One region of the Enterococcus sp. DIV0724b genome, then DNA from elsewhere that is predicted to be linked to it. Evidence: a T-box and tRNA genes for the amino acid it is inferred to sense, from the RefSeq annotation. Region 1 holds a T-box; the other holds one or more tRNA genes.

Region 1 (7,160 bases):
TAACAAGGTGACGAGTGGAGAAATTGAGTTGAATCCTGCTTATCAAGGAAAAGAACGAATTGCTTGTCGTTTTTGTCCCTTCAGAAGTGTTTGTAACTTTGATGTTATGTTAAAAGAAAATAACTACAATCGAATTGAAACATTATCTAAAAAAGATGTGATGGATCGTTTGATAGAAAATGAGCAGGAAGGAGGAACGAATGATGAGTAAAGTAATTCCTTTACGTCCAGAAAATGAACAATTTACTGATAATCAGTGGCAAGCTGTTTTTGATGGAGACGAAAATATTTTAGTTTCTGCTTCTGCTGGTTCTGGAAAAACCACAGTCCTTGTTCGTAGAGTCATCGAAAAACTTAAAAGTGGTACGGATATCGATCGATTATTGATCGTGACTTATACAGAAGCGGCTGCAAAAGAAATGAAAGAAAGAATTCAAGTTGCTTTGCAAAAAGCAATTACAAATGAAAGTGAGCAAGAGAAAAAACAGCACTTTATCAAACAGTTGTCCTTGCTTCCAACTGCGAATATCAGCACATTGCATGCGTTTTGTTTAACTGTGATCCGACGTTTTTATTATTTGATTGAAATGGATCCTGTGTTTCGCTTGCTGACAGATGAAACGGAAATGCTGCTTTTAAAAGAAGATGTTTGGGATGAACTCAGAGAAAAATTCTATGCTGATAATGAAGAAACCTTTTATCAACTGACGAGTAACTTCTCTAATGACCGTAGTGATGATGGTCTGACTAAGCTAGTCTTTTCATTGTATGAATTTGCCCGTGCTAATCCAGATCCAGACGAATGGCTCGCTCATTTAGCTGATAGTTATCGTGTAGATGGACAGTTAGGTGATTCAGCCTTATTTCAAGAATATTTGAAACCACAAGTCATGGACAGTCTATTACGTTGTGTAGATCGTTATGAAGAGATGATTCGCATGACCGAAGGAGAAGAAAAGTTAGCAAAAATTGCGACACTTGCAAGATACGAAAAAGAATTTGTCGAAACATTTACTAGCCAATTAGCAGACAACGATTTAGAATCTGGCTTTGAAATTTCAAAAACAGTTACCTTTGAACGTTATCCTACTGTGCGAGCAGAAGACTACAAAGAGATAGCTGCCCAAGCGAAAAACTTGCGAGAACAAAATAAGAAAGCAATAAATGATATTATAAGTAATCTCTTTACACTGTCCCCAGAACAAATGAAGGAAATCTTAGAACAATCACAGCCGCTTGTTCAAGAGATGGCTAAAGTTGGAAAAGCATTTATAGATTCTTACAGTAAACAAAAGCTAAGAAAAGGCTTAGTTGATTTCAATGATTTAGAACATTTTACTTTAGCGATCTTAGCAAAAAACGAAGCGGGTGTTTGGTTAGCTAGCGAAGCTTCCAACTATTATCGAGAGAAGTTTGATGAAGTGCTTGTCGATGAATATCAAGATATCAATCGATTGCAAGAGACGATTCTTTACTGGCTAAGAAGACCAACTGCTGAAGAAGGTAACTTATTTATGGTGGGAGATGTTAAGCAATCTATTTATTCTTTCCGCTTGGCTGATCCAACACTTTTTATTGAAAAATATAATCAATACGGGCAAAATAAGGATGGAAAACGAATTGTTCTAGCTGAAAATTTTCGTTCTAGAAAAAATGTTTTAGATTTTACTAATTTGGTTTTTGAACAATTGATGGATGAACGTGTTGGACAAATTGCATACGATGATGCAGCCCAATTGGTTCATGGATTTGACCAGTTTGCTGAGGCTGAAAATTATGATACAGAACTGTTGATTTATGAAAAAAAATCGGAGCAATTGGAAGAAACACTTAAACTAGACGACTCTCAATTAATTCTAGAAGACAAAACCGAAGGCGAATTGCATATGACAGCTCTGAAAATCAGAGAGTTGATTGATAATAAATTTTTGATTTATGACAAATCGACAAAAGAAAATCGACCACTAACCTACAAAGATATCGTACTGTTGACACCTACTAAGAAAAATAATTTGACGATTTTGGAAATATTCAAGTTAGCTGGAATTCCCATTCAAGTGAATGATGCTCAAAATTATTTTCAAGCAACAGAAGTTCAAACGATGGTGGCTCTTTTACAAATCATCGACAATCCGTATCAAGATATTCCACTAGCGGCTGTTTTGCGTTCGCCGATTGTAGGATTGAGAGAAAATGAATTAGTGACGATTCGTTTAGCTGCTAAAAAAAGTTCGTATTACGAAGCATTTTTAACATTTAATCAAACTGATACTGACAATTCACAGCAACAATCATTAAAAGAAAAAACAACAAAATTTGCTGAATGGTTGGAACAATGGCGAGAAATTGCTAGAAGAAATCAATTATCTACGCTGATTTGGCAAATTTATCAAGACACAGCGTATTTAGATTATGTAGGTGGTATGCCTGCTGGTAAACAAAGACAGGCGAACTTATTCGCACTAGTTGATCGTGCAAATAGTTATGAACAAACCAGTTTTCGTGGATTGTTTCAATTTGTTCGTTTTATCGAAAAAATGCAAGAAAAAGATAAAGATTTAGCTGAACCTGTGATTTTGAGCGAAGAAAATGCGGTACGAGTCATGACCATTCATGCTAGTAAAGGCTTAGAGTTTCCAGTAGTTTTCATTTTAGATATGACCAAAGAATTTAATCTTGGTGATCTGAATGAACGCTATATCTTTGATGATCGGCTTGGTGTCGGGATTCGTTATCTAGATCAAACAGACCGAATGCTTTATGAAACGTTACCATTTTTAGCTATCAAACAAGCAAAATTAAAAAAATTACTTTCAGAAGAAATGCGTAAACTATATGTTGCGTTGACGCGTGCTGAGCAAAAACTTTATTTGGTTGGTTCTTATAACAATCAAGAAGCGACGTTTAAAGAGTGGCTGAAAATCGCTGATGTTCAAACAAAAGTGTTACCTAGCGAAAATCGACTGCAAGGAAAGAGCAGTTTAATGAATTGGGTAGGAATGAGCTTGGTTCGACATCAGAAAATGGCTGAGTTTCAAACGGAATTTGTGACTGAAAAAATTGCTGGAATCACACAACATCCGGCTAGCTTCTCCATTTCTTTCATGACCGAAAAAACGATTCAAGAACAGTTTGCAGCACTTCAATTTATTGATACGAGTGCTATAAAGGAAGTTGAAACGAAAAAGAGCGATTCGAAATCCATTGAAAAAGGCTTACGTCGTTTGAATTATGAGTATCCTTATCAACTCTCAACTAAAACGACAAATTACCAATCAGTATCGGAGATCAAGCGTGTTTTTGAAGATCCAGACAATAAAGAAATCGCTAAAATCGAAGTGGATGAAAAAAATACAATTCAACCAACACCAATGATCATTCACAGAATGAGTGAAGGGGAGTTAGGTAAACCTAGATTTATTGAAACCATTCGAAAACCATCTGCAGCAGAAATCGGCACAGCGACTCATTACCTTTTACAATTGTTAGATTTGAAAAATGAACCAACTAAAGAGAGTATCATCCAATTGATTGATGAACTAATTAAAACAAAGATCATCCAAGAAAATGTAGCCAAGCAAATCAATGTGGAGCAAGTTTTATCGTTTTATCAAACAAGTTTAGGGCAACTATTGCTAGAAAATCCAGCAAAAGTTATTCGTGAACAACCATTTTCAATGTTGTTGAAAGCCGAAGAACTGATTAAAGATTATCCGAAAGAAACGCAAGATGATTTATTGATTCACGGAATGATTGATGGTTACGTCGAACAAGAAGAAAGTTGTATTTTATATGATTATAAAACGGATTTTGTCCAAGATATAGAAAATATACAAGAAATCAAAAAAATCATCCAGCGTTATAGAGGTCAATTAAATTTATATCGAAAAGCGCTGGCCCAAGCAACGAGCAAAGAAGTAAATCAAGTATTGTTAGTATTATTGTCAGCTGGGATCATTATTGATATGGACAAAGAACAAATTATAGAAAAAATGAATTAAATTGAAAGCAAATCTACTTACAAATTGTAAGTTGTGTGCTATACTCAGTTCACGAGGTGAGGAAAATGGAGCAAGTAAAAACAACCGAATTTTCATTATGTCCTAAATTTGAAAAAGCATTTGCGATTTTAGGAAAAAAATGGAATGGTTTGATTATTGACGTCTTGTTGGAAAATGGTCCTCAACGATTTGGTGAGTTAAGACAAAAAATACCTGAACTTAGCGATCGAGTGTTAGTAGAACGCTTGAAAGAGCTAGAAGGGGAAGGAATTATCTCAAAAGCGGTTCGCTGTGATGAGAGTAGTCGTCTAGAATATTTCCTCACAAATAAAGGCAAGGACTTACAACAAGCAATGGAACAAATTCAGCATTGGGCAGAAAAGTGGGTTACCGCTGAAGAATGCAGTTGACCTAAGACTTAATTTCTTGTAAACTGTAATCAATTGAATAACAAAAGAACGTTGATGGAAAAGAGTAGTTTGGTTGATACGAAAAGGGAAAACCTGTCTAGGACTGGAAACAGGTTGCGTAATCGAAAAATGAAGTTCACTTCCGGAGTTTGTTTGTTCCAAAAAGAGCAGATCGGTGAAAGCCGTTATAAGAATTGAGTGCATGATTTTTTGTCATGAAGTAGGATGGTAACACGATAGCTCGTTCCTTTATGTAGGAGCGGGCTATCGTTTTTTATATGAACATTTTTAGGTATTTTGTTATTATGTTACTGCTTTTGACTCAATTCAACGATCAAACAAAAGAAAGGAATAGAGAAATGACATTAAAAGCTCAATTAGAAGCATTAAGAGATGAGACATTGACTAAAATTCAACATGTAGCTGATCTTAAGGCTCTAAACCAAATTAGAGTAGAAACGCTAGGTAAAAAAGGCCCAATTACTGAAGTATTGAGAGGGATGAAAGATTTATCTGCGGAAGAACGTCCGGTCGTAGGAGGTTTTGCTAATGAAATTCGCGATTTGTTGACTGAGGCTGTTGAAGCACGCAAAGAAACTCTGGAGACAGCTGCTTTGAATGCTGCTTTAGAACAAGAAACGATTGATGTGACATTACCAGGAAAGCAAATGGTTCATGGTACACGCCACATATTATCTCAAGTAATGGAAGAAATCGAAGATATTTTTGTTGGTATGGGTTATCAAGTTGTTGAAGGATATGAAGTTGAATCGGATCATTATAATTTCGAGCGTATGAACTTGCCTAAAGATCATCCCGCTCGCGATATGCAAGATACCTTTTATATTTCTGACGAAATTTTGATTCGTACGCACACTTCACCTGTTCAAGCTAGAACAATGGAAAAACACGATTTTTCAAAAGGCGCGCTACGTATGATTTCTCCAGGAAAAGTATTTCGCAGAGATACCGATGATGCAACGCATAGCCACCAATTCCATCAAATCGAAGGATTAGTGATCGATAAGAACATTACAATGGGTGACCTTAAAGGAACACTAGAAGTTGTCATGAAAAAAATGTTCGGTGAAGAACGTAAAATTCGCTTGCGTCCGAGTTATTTTCCATTTACTGAGCCATCAGTCGAGGTCGATGTCAGCTGTTTCAAATGCGGCGGTTCCGGCTGTAATGTATGTAAACAAACCGGTTGGATCGAAATTTTAGGTGCTGGTATGGTTCATCCAGACGTGCTGTCAATGTCAGGAATCGATCCAACTGAGTATACTGGTTTTGCCTTTGGCTTAGGGCCGGATCGTGTAGCAATGTTACGTTATGGTGTGAATGATATCCGTAATTTCTATCAAAATGATTTACGTTTCTTAAATCAGTTTAAGGTAAAGGAGTAGTCGACGATGTTAGTTTCTTATAAATGGTTAAGTGAGTATTTAGATCTTTCAAAAATTTCTGCAAAAGAATTATCTGACCAAATGTCTTTGACTGGTATCGAAGTTGAAGGTGTTGAAGTACCAGAAGAAGGCTTGAAAAAAATTGTGGTCGGTGAGGTCAAAGAATGTATTCCTCATCCAAATTCAGATCATCTATCGATCTGCCAAGTGGATATCGGTGAAGAAGAATTATCACAAATCGTTTGTGGTGCACCGAATGTCAAAGTCGGCATCAAAGTGATTGTAGCTTTACCTGGTTCTCGTATTACTGGCAATCAAAAAATCAAAAAAGGTAAAATGCGTGGGGAAGTCTCAAATGGTATGATTTGTTCTTTACAAGAATTGGGTTATTCGGATAGTGTGATTCCAAAAGCTTATTCTGAAGGAATTTATTATATGCCGCAAGAGGCTGTCAATGGTGAGGATGTTTTCTCTTATTTAGACATGGATGACCACATTATCGAATTATCAATCACGCCAAACCGGGCAGATGCATTAAGCATGCGTGGCGTTGCATATGAAGTGGGAGCTATTTACCGTCAAACGCCTAAATTCAATGACGCTCTTTTAGAAGAGGATACTACTGAAACAGCTGCTGATTATATCTCAGTTGAGGTGGAAGATCCAAAAGATGTACCGGCTTATCAAATCAGAATTATTAAAGATGTGAAAATTGCCGAAAGTCCATTATGGCTGCAAACTCGTTTAATGAACGAAGGAATCCGTCCAATCAATAACGTGGTTGATATAACGAACTATATCCTTTTATTATTTGGACAACCATTGCATGCATTCGATTATAATAAATTAGATAGTCAAACGATTTTAGTCAGACGGGGTAAAGCGGATGAAGAAATCGTTACTTTAGATGGTGAAACTCGTAAACTAACTAATGAAAATATCGTTATTACAAATGGTAAAGTTCCAGTAGCTTTGGCTGGTGTTATGGGTGGTGCGGATTCAGAAATCACTGAGGAAACAACAACGGTTGCGCTGGAATCTGCATTATTTGATTCATTATCCGTTCGAAGAACATCAAAAGAATTTAACCTACGTAGCGAATCTTCTAGTAGATTTGAAAAAGGGATTAATCATGCAACAATTGGTGAGGCTGGCGATGTAGCAGCGGCAATGATCGCTAAATTAGCTGGCGGAACGGTTGTTTCAGATAAGGCCATTGGCTCAGAATTAACCTTAGAAGATGTTGTTGTAAGTGTAACAATTTCTCGAATCAATGAATATCTGGGCACGGAAATGAATCAAGCGACGGTTAGTGAAATCTTCGATACTTTAGGATTTGAGTA
Region 2 (7,160 bases), 1.4 Mb from region 1:
GGCAATTGATAGGCGGTAAGTCTTAAAGCCCATTTCGCCGAATAATGCGATATCTTCTTTATAACGGTGATACATGTCGATCGCATTTTGAGCAGGGTAAAAATGTTCATCATCAAACGCAAACATTTTTTTCTCTCCAGTGATTACTGGGAAACGATCTGGTCCAACTGGGGCTAAGTCCACGTTCGCTAAACCTCGTCCTCCTTCGTTATAACCGCCTTCACATTGATTGGCAGCTGTTGCGCCGCCCCATAAAAAATCTTTTCTAAATGCCATATCAAAATTCCTTTCTTTGAAAAGCTTACAGCAAAGCCTATCCTGCTTCACTGCAAGCTCAATTCTTATCTATTATTTTTAAGTTAATCCAGTAATTAATGTATCATTTGAAGTTACTTCGCGTTCTTGCGTTTCCACGATATCTAGATAGTCACCAGTATTTGTAACAATAACCGGCGTTTCTACACTATAGCCAGCTGCTTTAATCGCTTCTATATCAAATGTAACTAAAACTTGCCCTTTTTTCACTTTGTCACCTTGGGACACTTTTCCTTCAAATCCGTTTCCTTCTAGCTGAACAGTGTCCATACCAATATGGATCAGCAATTCCATACCTTGATCTGATATCAAACCAATCGCATGTAACGTTGGGAATAGTGTCATAACTGTGCCATCAAACGGTGCTCTAACTACGCCTTCTGTCGGTTCAATCAAAACACCTTTACCTAAAGCACCTTGTGCGAAAGCTTGATCACTTGCTTTGCTTAAAGGTAAAACACGTCCTTTAACTGGACTTAAAACGGCTTCTTTTAATGCTTTTTGAGCTTTTTTATTTTCAGTGATTTCTTCTAATACTGTATCATCTTTCCAGAAAAAGAATGTTAATGTAAATCCGATAACGACAGCAATCAAGATTGCGACAAAAGAATGAATCATTCCACTTGCATCGTCACCATTAATAAAGTTTAATACTCCGAAAATTCCCAATCCGCCCATTGTATAAGAGGTTACGCCATTGATCATTAAGTACAATCCACCGACTGCAGCTCCGATCATTGAAAAAATAAACGGTGTTTTTCTTGGTAAAGTAATACCATAAATTGCAGGTTCAGTGACTCCAAAAATCCCAGAAATGATTGCTGGAGGACATAGAGCTTTCATTTTTGCATCTTTTAATTTAAAGAACATTGCCATAACTACTGCTGTTTGAGCAAAACTTGCTGCAAAAGACCCCACTAATACTTGGCTTGCTCCTTCTTGAGTAATTTGCATGATTGCAAGTGGCACAACACTCCAGTGCAAACCGAAAATAACCAATACTTGCCAGAAGAAACCAAGAATAACACCATACAATGCTGGTGAGAAGCCCATTAAAGCTTGGAAGCCAGCGCTTAGTAAGTCTGTTAACATACTAATGATTGGACCAATCACTAAGAAACCTACTGGTAAAGCAATCAATAGTACAAAGAAAGGTACCAAGAATGTTTGAACAACTTCAGGAATAAGTTTCTTGAAGAGTTTTTGAATTTGGGCTGCAAAAGCAACAATGAATATGATCGGTACAACACTACTTGTATAGCCAGCACCAACCCATGGAATACCTAAAAATGTGTCATAAGCAGGTAATCCTAATAGACTATATGGCGCTGGAGCACCTGCACCTGCTGTTGCTTCAAAAGCAGCTTGTAAAGCAGACCCTTGAACTGTTGGGTAACAAAGCGCTGCTCCGATAACAATTCCCACCATTGGGTTTAAATTGAATTTTCTAGCTGCTGTATAGCCTAAAATAACTGGCATGAAATAGAAGATTGCATCGCCAATACCATTTAACATTGTATATGTCCCAGAAGTAGCGGAATATAATTTCAAGAAAACTAGTAAAGCATTTAGACCTTTTACCATACCAGCTGCAGCTAATGCTCCCAAGAACGGTTGGAAACAGCCACTTAAAATATCGATCAAACGATTGAATAAATTCCCACCAGATGATTCCTGTTCTGCATCTGCTGAAATTCCAGCAATACTTACAACATCTTCATACACAGCTGGGACATGATTCCCAATTACTACTTGATATTGTCCACCGCTTTTCATTACAGTAACGACACCATCCATGTTTTTTAAAACATCGTCATTTGCTTTTGATTCGTCTTTCAATTTAAAACGTAAGCGTGTAATACAGTGTGTCAAGCTATTGATATTTTCCTTTCCGCCTACATTGTTAACAATTTTCTCTGCTAAATCATGATATTTTCCCATTTTTTGTTCCTCCAAAGTTTAGTTTTTTTCAATCCATTACTTTTGAAGGTTTAGCCAACTTAATGTCACTATCCAAGGGGTCTTGCTTTGCGGTTCCTACTCTTCTCCCCACCTTTCGTTCCATTACTAATCTATACTTAGATTTGATAATCTTGTTAACCATTTGTCTGTATAACTCTTGCAATGTGAATAATCAGATACATTTTCTCTTCTTTAGAAATAGTATAGTCATAGCCTTCAGTTAAGAATTTAGAAATTTTATTCACACAATTGTAGGCATTACGATACTTTTTTTTAATTACTTCATATAGTTCCCCATCATCTTCATCATGTAATTCTTTATGATTTAATAAACGATAAGCAAAAAATTTTAAATGAGTACTAAAACGATAAAAATAGACCGAGTCTTCATTAAAAGTAATTTTAAAATGATATTTCACAATATTCGTAATTTCTTGCATAATTTTTGTTAGTTCATAAACATTTCCAACTTCTTCATCCATTTCGGCATTGACTATATGTAAAGCAATAAATCCTGCCTCATCTTCTGGTAGTTGCACATCAAACTTCTCTTTAACCATCTCGACAGCCTTATTCCCAATGATGTATTCATCTGAAAAAAAACGCTTAATATCCCATAATAGAAAGTTCTTCACTTCAATTCCTTGTCTCATACGCTCTAAAGCCGTATGAAGGTGATCTGTTAGAGAAATAAAGATTGTATCATTTAGTCGTCTACCCAGTTTGGTCTTAGCATATGTTATAATTTCATCTGATAATTGCATTACTTCTAAGGGTAATTCTTCCAATAACTCTTGGAATTTCAAAGAAGTATCCTGGTTTGCTAATCGAAATACTTGATCAACTTGTTCTTCTGGAATAAAATCACCTATTTTTCTTTTAAAAGCAATACCACGTCCCATCACGATTTGTTCCTGCTCATTTGTATCCAACGTAATCACAACATTATTATTCAAAATTTTTTGAATAACCATTTTTTCGCTCCCTTCTTCACGCTTATCCCCTTTAATTGTAAAAAAGAAAAACCCAACCTTTCCAAAAAAGAAGAATATCTTCCTCATTGGAAAAATTAGGTTTAGCTTGTATTTAAACAATCACTATCCATCTATTTACTTGTTGTGTACAAGCATAGAATACCCTATTATAATAGCATTGTCAACGTTTTCATTAAATTTATTTTAAAAATAATAAAAAAACATTCAGCACATAGCTAAATGTTTTCAAAGCATGACCCGTACGGGAATCGAACCCGTGATACCGCCGTGAAAGGGCGGTGTCTTAACCGCTTGACCAACGGGCCTTTTAAAAATTATGGGCCTAAATGGACTCGAACCATCGACCTCACGCTTATCAGGCGTGCGCTCTAACCAGCTGAGCTATAGGCCCTTAAAGAAAAAAAGCGGGTGACGAGAATCGAACTCGCGACAACAGCTTGGAAGGCTGTGGTTTTACCACTAAACTACACCCGCATGTTTCTTCTTTCAAATGGCGCAAGACAGAATCGAACTGCCGACACACGGAGCTTCAATCCGTTGCTCTACCAACTGAGCTACTGCGCCAAAAACTAATAAAACGGTCTGGACGGGACTCGAACCCGCGACCTCCTGCGTGACAGGCAGGCATTCTAACCAGCTGAACTACCAAACCAAAATAAATGTATTGCATCACTATATTACATATGCTTTTAAAAAGCAATTGCGGGGGCAGGATTTGAACCTACGACCTTCGGGTTATGAGCCCGACGAGCTACCTGACTGCTCCACCCCGCGATAATTATAGTCTATTGACTATAGAAAGGTGATGATTCTTGGTGATCCCTAGTAAGGTTACTTCTCTCACTATGTTCGCCAAGTATTGATAAGCATCAGTGCTAAAACACTGTGGTTATCAACAAAGGAGGATAAGGGATTCGAACCCTTGCACGGTTTTACCCGCCTGACGGTTTTCAAGACCGTTCCCTTCAGCCGGACTTGGGTAATCCTCCGGAATAAATATTAAAACATGACCCGTACGGGAATCGAACCCGTGATACCGCCGTGAAAGGGCGGTGTCTTAACCGCTTGACCAACGGGCCGCTATGAAACGGAGAAGGAGGGATTTGAACCCTCGCGCCGGTTTCCCGACCTACACCCTTAGCAGGGGCGCCTCTTCAGCCACTTGAGTACTTCCCCAAGAAAAATATTTAAAAATGGGCCTAAATGGACTCGAACCATCGACCTCACGCTTATCAGGCGTGCGCTCTAACCAACTGAGCTATAGGCCCATAAAGCGGGTGACGAGAATCGAACTCGCGACAACAGCTTGGAAGGCTGTGGTTTTACCACTAAACTACACCCGCAATACTTTAAAACGGTCTGGACGGGACTCGAACCCGCGACCTCCTGCGTGACAGGCAGGCATTCTAACCAGCTGAACTACCAAACCAAAATAAATGTATTGCATCACTATATTACATATGCTTTTAAAAAGCAATTGCGGGGGCAGGATTTGAACCTACGACCTTCGGGTTATGAGCCCGACGAGCTACCTGACTGCTCCACCCCGCGATAATTATAGTCTATTGACTATAGAAAGGTGATGATTCTTGGTGATCCCTAGTAAGGTTACTTCTCTCACTATGTTCGCCAAGTATTGATAAGCATCAGTGCTAAAACACTGTGGTTATCAACAAAGGAGGATAAGGGATTCGAACCCTTGCACGGTTTTACCCGCCTGACGGTTTTCAAGACCGTTCCCTTCAGCCGGACTTGGGTAATCCTCCGGAATAAAATAAATTGTCACTACAATGGACCTTGTAGGACTCGAACCTACGACCGGACGGTTATGAGCCGTCTGCTCTAACCAACTGAGCTAAAGGTCCTTGGCTCTTAAAAAGTAATCGCGGCGAAGGGGATCGAACCCCCGACCTCCCGGGTATGAACCGGACGCTCTAGCCAGCTGAGCTACACCGCGAAAATAATAAAGTACTAATGGAGCCTAGCGGGATCGAACCGCTGACCTCCTGCGTGCAAAGCAGGCGCTCTCCCATCTGAGCTAAGGCCCCACAAAATAAATCGGGAAGACAGGATTCGAACCTGCGACCCCTTGGTCCCAAACCAAGTGCTCTACCAAGCTGAGCTACTTCCCGTATTTACAAATGCACCCAAAGGGAGTCGAACCCCTAACCTCTTGATTCGTAGTCAAGCACTCTATCCAGTTGAGCTATGGGTGCTACATTTCTATGCCGAGGACCGGAATCGAACCGGTACGGTGATCACTCACCGCAGGATTTTAAGTCCTGTGCGTCTGCCAGTTCCGCCACCCCGGCGAAAGAACAAGCTAAGCGGAAAACGGGGTTCGAACCCGCGACCCCCACCTTGGCAAGGTGGTGCTCTACCACTGAGCTATTTCCGCAGTCTGGATGCCGGCTAAAGGATTTGAACCCTCGACCCTCTGATTACAAATCAGATGCTCTACCAACTGAGCTAAGCCGGCGTTATAATCGCCTAGTAATAAAACGAGACTAAAAATGCGGGTGAAGGGACTTGAACCCCCACGCCGTAAGGCGCTAGATCCTAAATCTAGTGCGTCTGCCAATTCCGCCACACCCGCAAAATATTCCTATGAGCCGTGCAGGGCTCGAACCTGCGACCCTCTGATTAAAAGTCAGATGCTCTACCAACTGAGCTAACGGCTCAAAAAATGGAGGTTGACGGGATCGAACCGCCGACCCCCTGCTTGTAAGGCAGGTGCTCTCCCAGCTGAGCTAAACCTCCAAGACAACACTTTAGCGTGGCGACGTCCTACTCTCACAAAGGGAAACCCTTCACTACAATCGGCGCTAAGAAGCTTAACTTCTGTGTTCGGCATGGGAACAGGTGTATCCTTCTCGCTATCGCCACCACACTGGGTGTTGTTGCTATTCAATTGAGTGATTATTCACTCAAAACTGGATTGAAGTAATGTAATCAAACAGTCCGAAAAACTTTTTTATTTCGTTTCTTTGGTTAAGTCCTCGACCGATTAGTATTGGTCCGCTCCGTACATCACTGCACTTCCACTTCCAACCTATCTACCTGATCATCTCTCAGGGGTCTTACTTTCTTAAAGAAATGGGAAATCTCATCTTGAGGTGGGCTTCACACTTAGATGCTTTCAGCGTTTATCCCTTCCCTACATAGCTACCCAGCAATGCCCTTGGCAGAACAACTGGTACACCAGCGGTAAGTCCATCCCGGTCCTCTCGTACTAAGGACAGCTCCTCTCAAATTTCCAACGCCCGCGACGGATAGGGACCGAACTGTCTCACGACGTTCTGAACCCAGCTCGCGTGCCGCTTTAATGGGCGAACAGCCCAACCCTTGGGACCGACTACAGCCCCAGGATGCGACGAGCCGACATCGAGGTGCCAAACCTCCCCGTCGATGTGGACTCTTGGGGGAGATAAGCCTGTTATCCCCAGGGTAGCTTTTATCCGTTGAGCGATGGCCCTTCCATGCGGAACCACCGGATCACTAAGCCCGACTTTCGTCCCTGCTCGACTTGTAAGTCTCGCAGTCAAGCTCCCTTCTGCCTTTACACTCTGCGAATGATTTCCAACCATTCTGAGGGAACCTTTGGGCGCCTCCGTTACTCTTTAGGAGGCGACCGCCCCAGTCAAACTGCCCACCTGACACTGTCTCCCACCACGATAAGTGGTGCGGGTTAGAGGGTTCATAACACAAGGGTAGTATCCCACCAGCGCCTCCACCGAAACTAGCGTTCCGGGTTCATCGGCTCCTACCTATCCTGTACATGTGGTACAAACACTCAATATCAAGCTACAGTAAAGCTCCATGGGGTCTTTCCGTCCTGTCGCGGGTAACCTGCATCTTCACAGGTACTAAAATTTCACCGAGTCTCTC

What was found. A T-box is a leader RNA that pairs with one kind of tRNA and senses whether it is charged. The one in region 1 lies ahead of pheS (phenylalanine--tRNA ligase subunit alpha), so its partner is inferred to be a tRNA-Phe.
Region 2: it has a tRNA-Phe gene. The T-box ahead of pheS (phenylalanine--tRNA ligase subunit alpha) is inferred to sense a tRNA for this amino acid. The anticodon was not compared.

Annotation. Positions count from the first base shown of each region.
Region 1 covers NZ_CP172890.1:1,680,327-1,687,486, forward strand. The annotation lists gene IGJ02_RS07720 (PD-(D/E)XK nuclease family protein) at 1-211, shown strand, start outside; gene addA (helicase-exonuclease AddAB subunit AddA) at 204-4,001, shown strand; gene IGJ02_RS07730 (winged helix-turn-helix transcriptional regulator) at 4,067-4,411, shown strand; T-box leader at 4,454-4,663, shown strand; gene pheS (phenylalanine--tRNA ligase subunit alpha) at 4,771-5,817, shown strand; gene pheT (phenylalanine--tRNA ligase subunit beta) at 5,824-7,160, shown strand, end outside.
Region 2 covers NZ_CP172890.1:3,070,673-3,077,832, forward strand. The annotation lists gene IGJ02_RS14235 (6-phospho-beta-glucosidase) at 1-276, opposite strand, end outside; gene IGJ02_RS14240 (beta-glucoside-specific PTS transporter subunit IIABC) at 355-2,256, opposite strand; gene licT (BglG family transcription antiterminator LicT) at 2,412-3,251, opposite strand; tRNA gene IGJ02_RS14250 (tRNA-Glu) at 3,506-3,577, opposite strand; tRNA gene IGJ02_RS14255 (tRNA-Ile) at 3,590-3,663, opposite strand; tRNA gene IGJ02_RS14260 (tRNA-Gly) at 3,676-3,746, opposite strand; tRNA gene IGJ02_RS14265 (tRNA-Phe) at 3,764-3,836, opposite strand; tRNA gene IGJ02_RS14270 (tRNA-Asp) at 3,851-3,924, opposite strand; tRNA gene IGJ02_RS14275 (tRNA-Met) at 3,973-4,046, opposite strand; tRNA gene IGJ02_RS14280 (tRNA-Ser) at 4,172-4,261, opposite strand; tRNA gene IGJ02_RS14285 (tRNA-Glu) at 4,280-4,351, opposite strand; tRNA gene IGJ02_RS14290 (tRNA-Ser) at 4,361-4,448, opposite strand; tRNA gene IGJ02_RS14295 (tRNA-Ile) at 4,467-4,540, opposite strand; tRNA gene IGJ02_RS14300 (tRNA-Gly) at 4,545-4,615, opposite strand; tRNA gene IGJ02_RS14305 (tRNA-Asp) at 4,628-4,701, opposite strand; tRNA gene IGJ02_RS14310 (tRNA-Met) at 4,750-4,823, opposite strand; tRNA gene IGJ02_RS14315 (tRNA-Ser) at 4,949-5,038, opposite strand; tRNA gene IGJ02_RS14320 (tRNA-Ile) at 5,064-5,137, opposite strand; tRNA gene IGJ02_RS14325 (tRNA-Met) at 5,156-5,229, opposite strand; tRNA gene IGJ02_RS14330 (tRNA-Ala) at 5,248-5,320, opposite strand; tRNA gene IGJ02_RS14335 (tRNA-Pro) at 5,331-5,404, opposite strand; tRNA gene IGJ02_RS14340 (tRNA-Arg) at 5,415-5,488, opposite strand; tRNA gene IGJ02_RS14345 (tRNA-Leu) at 5,499-5,584, opposite strand; tRNA gene IGJ02_RS14350 (tRNA-Gly) at 5,599-5,670, opposite strand; tRNA gene IGJ02_RS14355 (tRNA-Thr) at 5,679-5,751, opposite strand; tRNA gene IGJ02_RS14360 (tRNA-Leu) at 5,787-5,868, opposite strand; tRNA gene IGJ02_RS14365 (tRNA-Lys) at 5,881-5,953, opposite strand; tRNA gene IGJ02_RS14370 (tRNA-Val) at 5,960-6,032, opposite strand; rRNA gene rrf (5S ribosomal RNA) at 6,047-6,162, opposite strand; rRNA gene IGJ02_RS14380 (23S ribosomal RNA) at 6,260-7,160, opposite strand, start outside.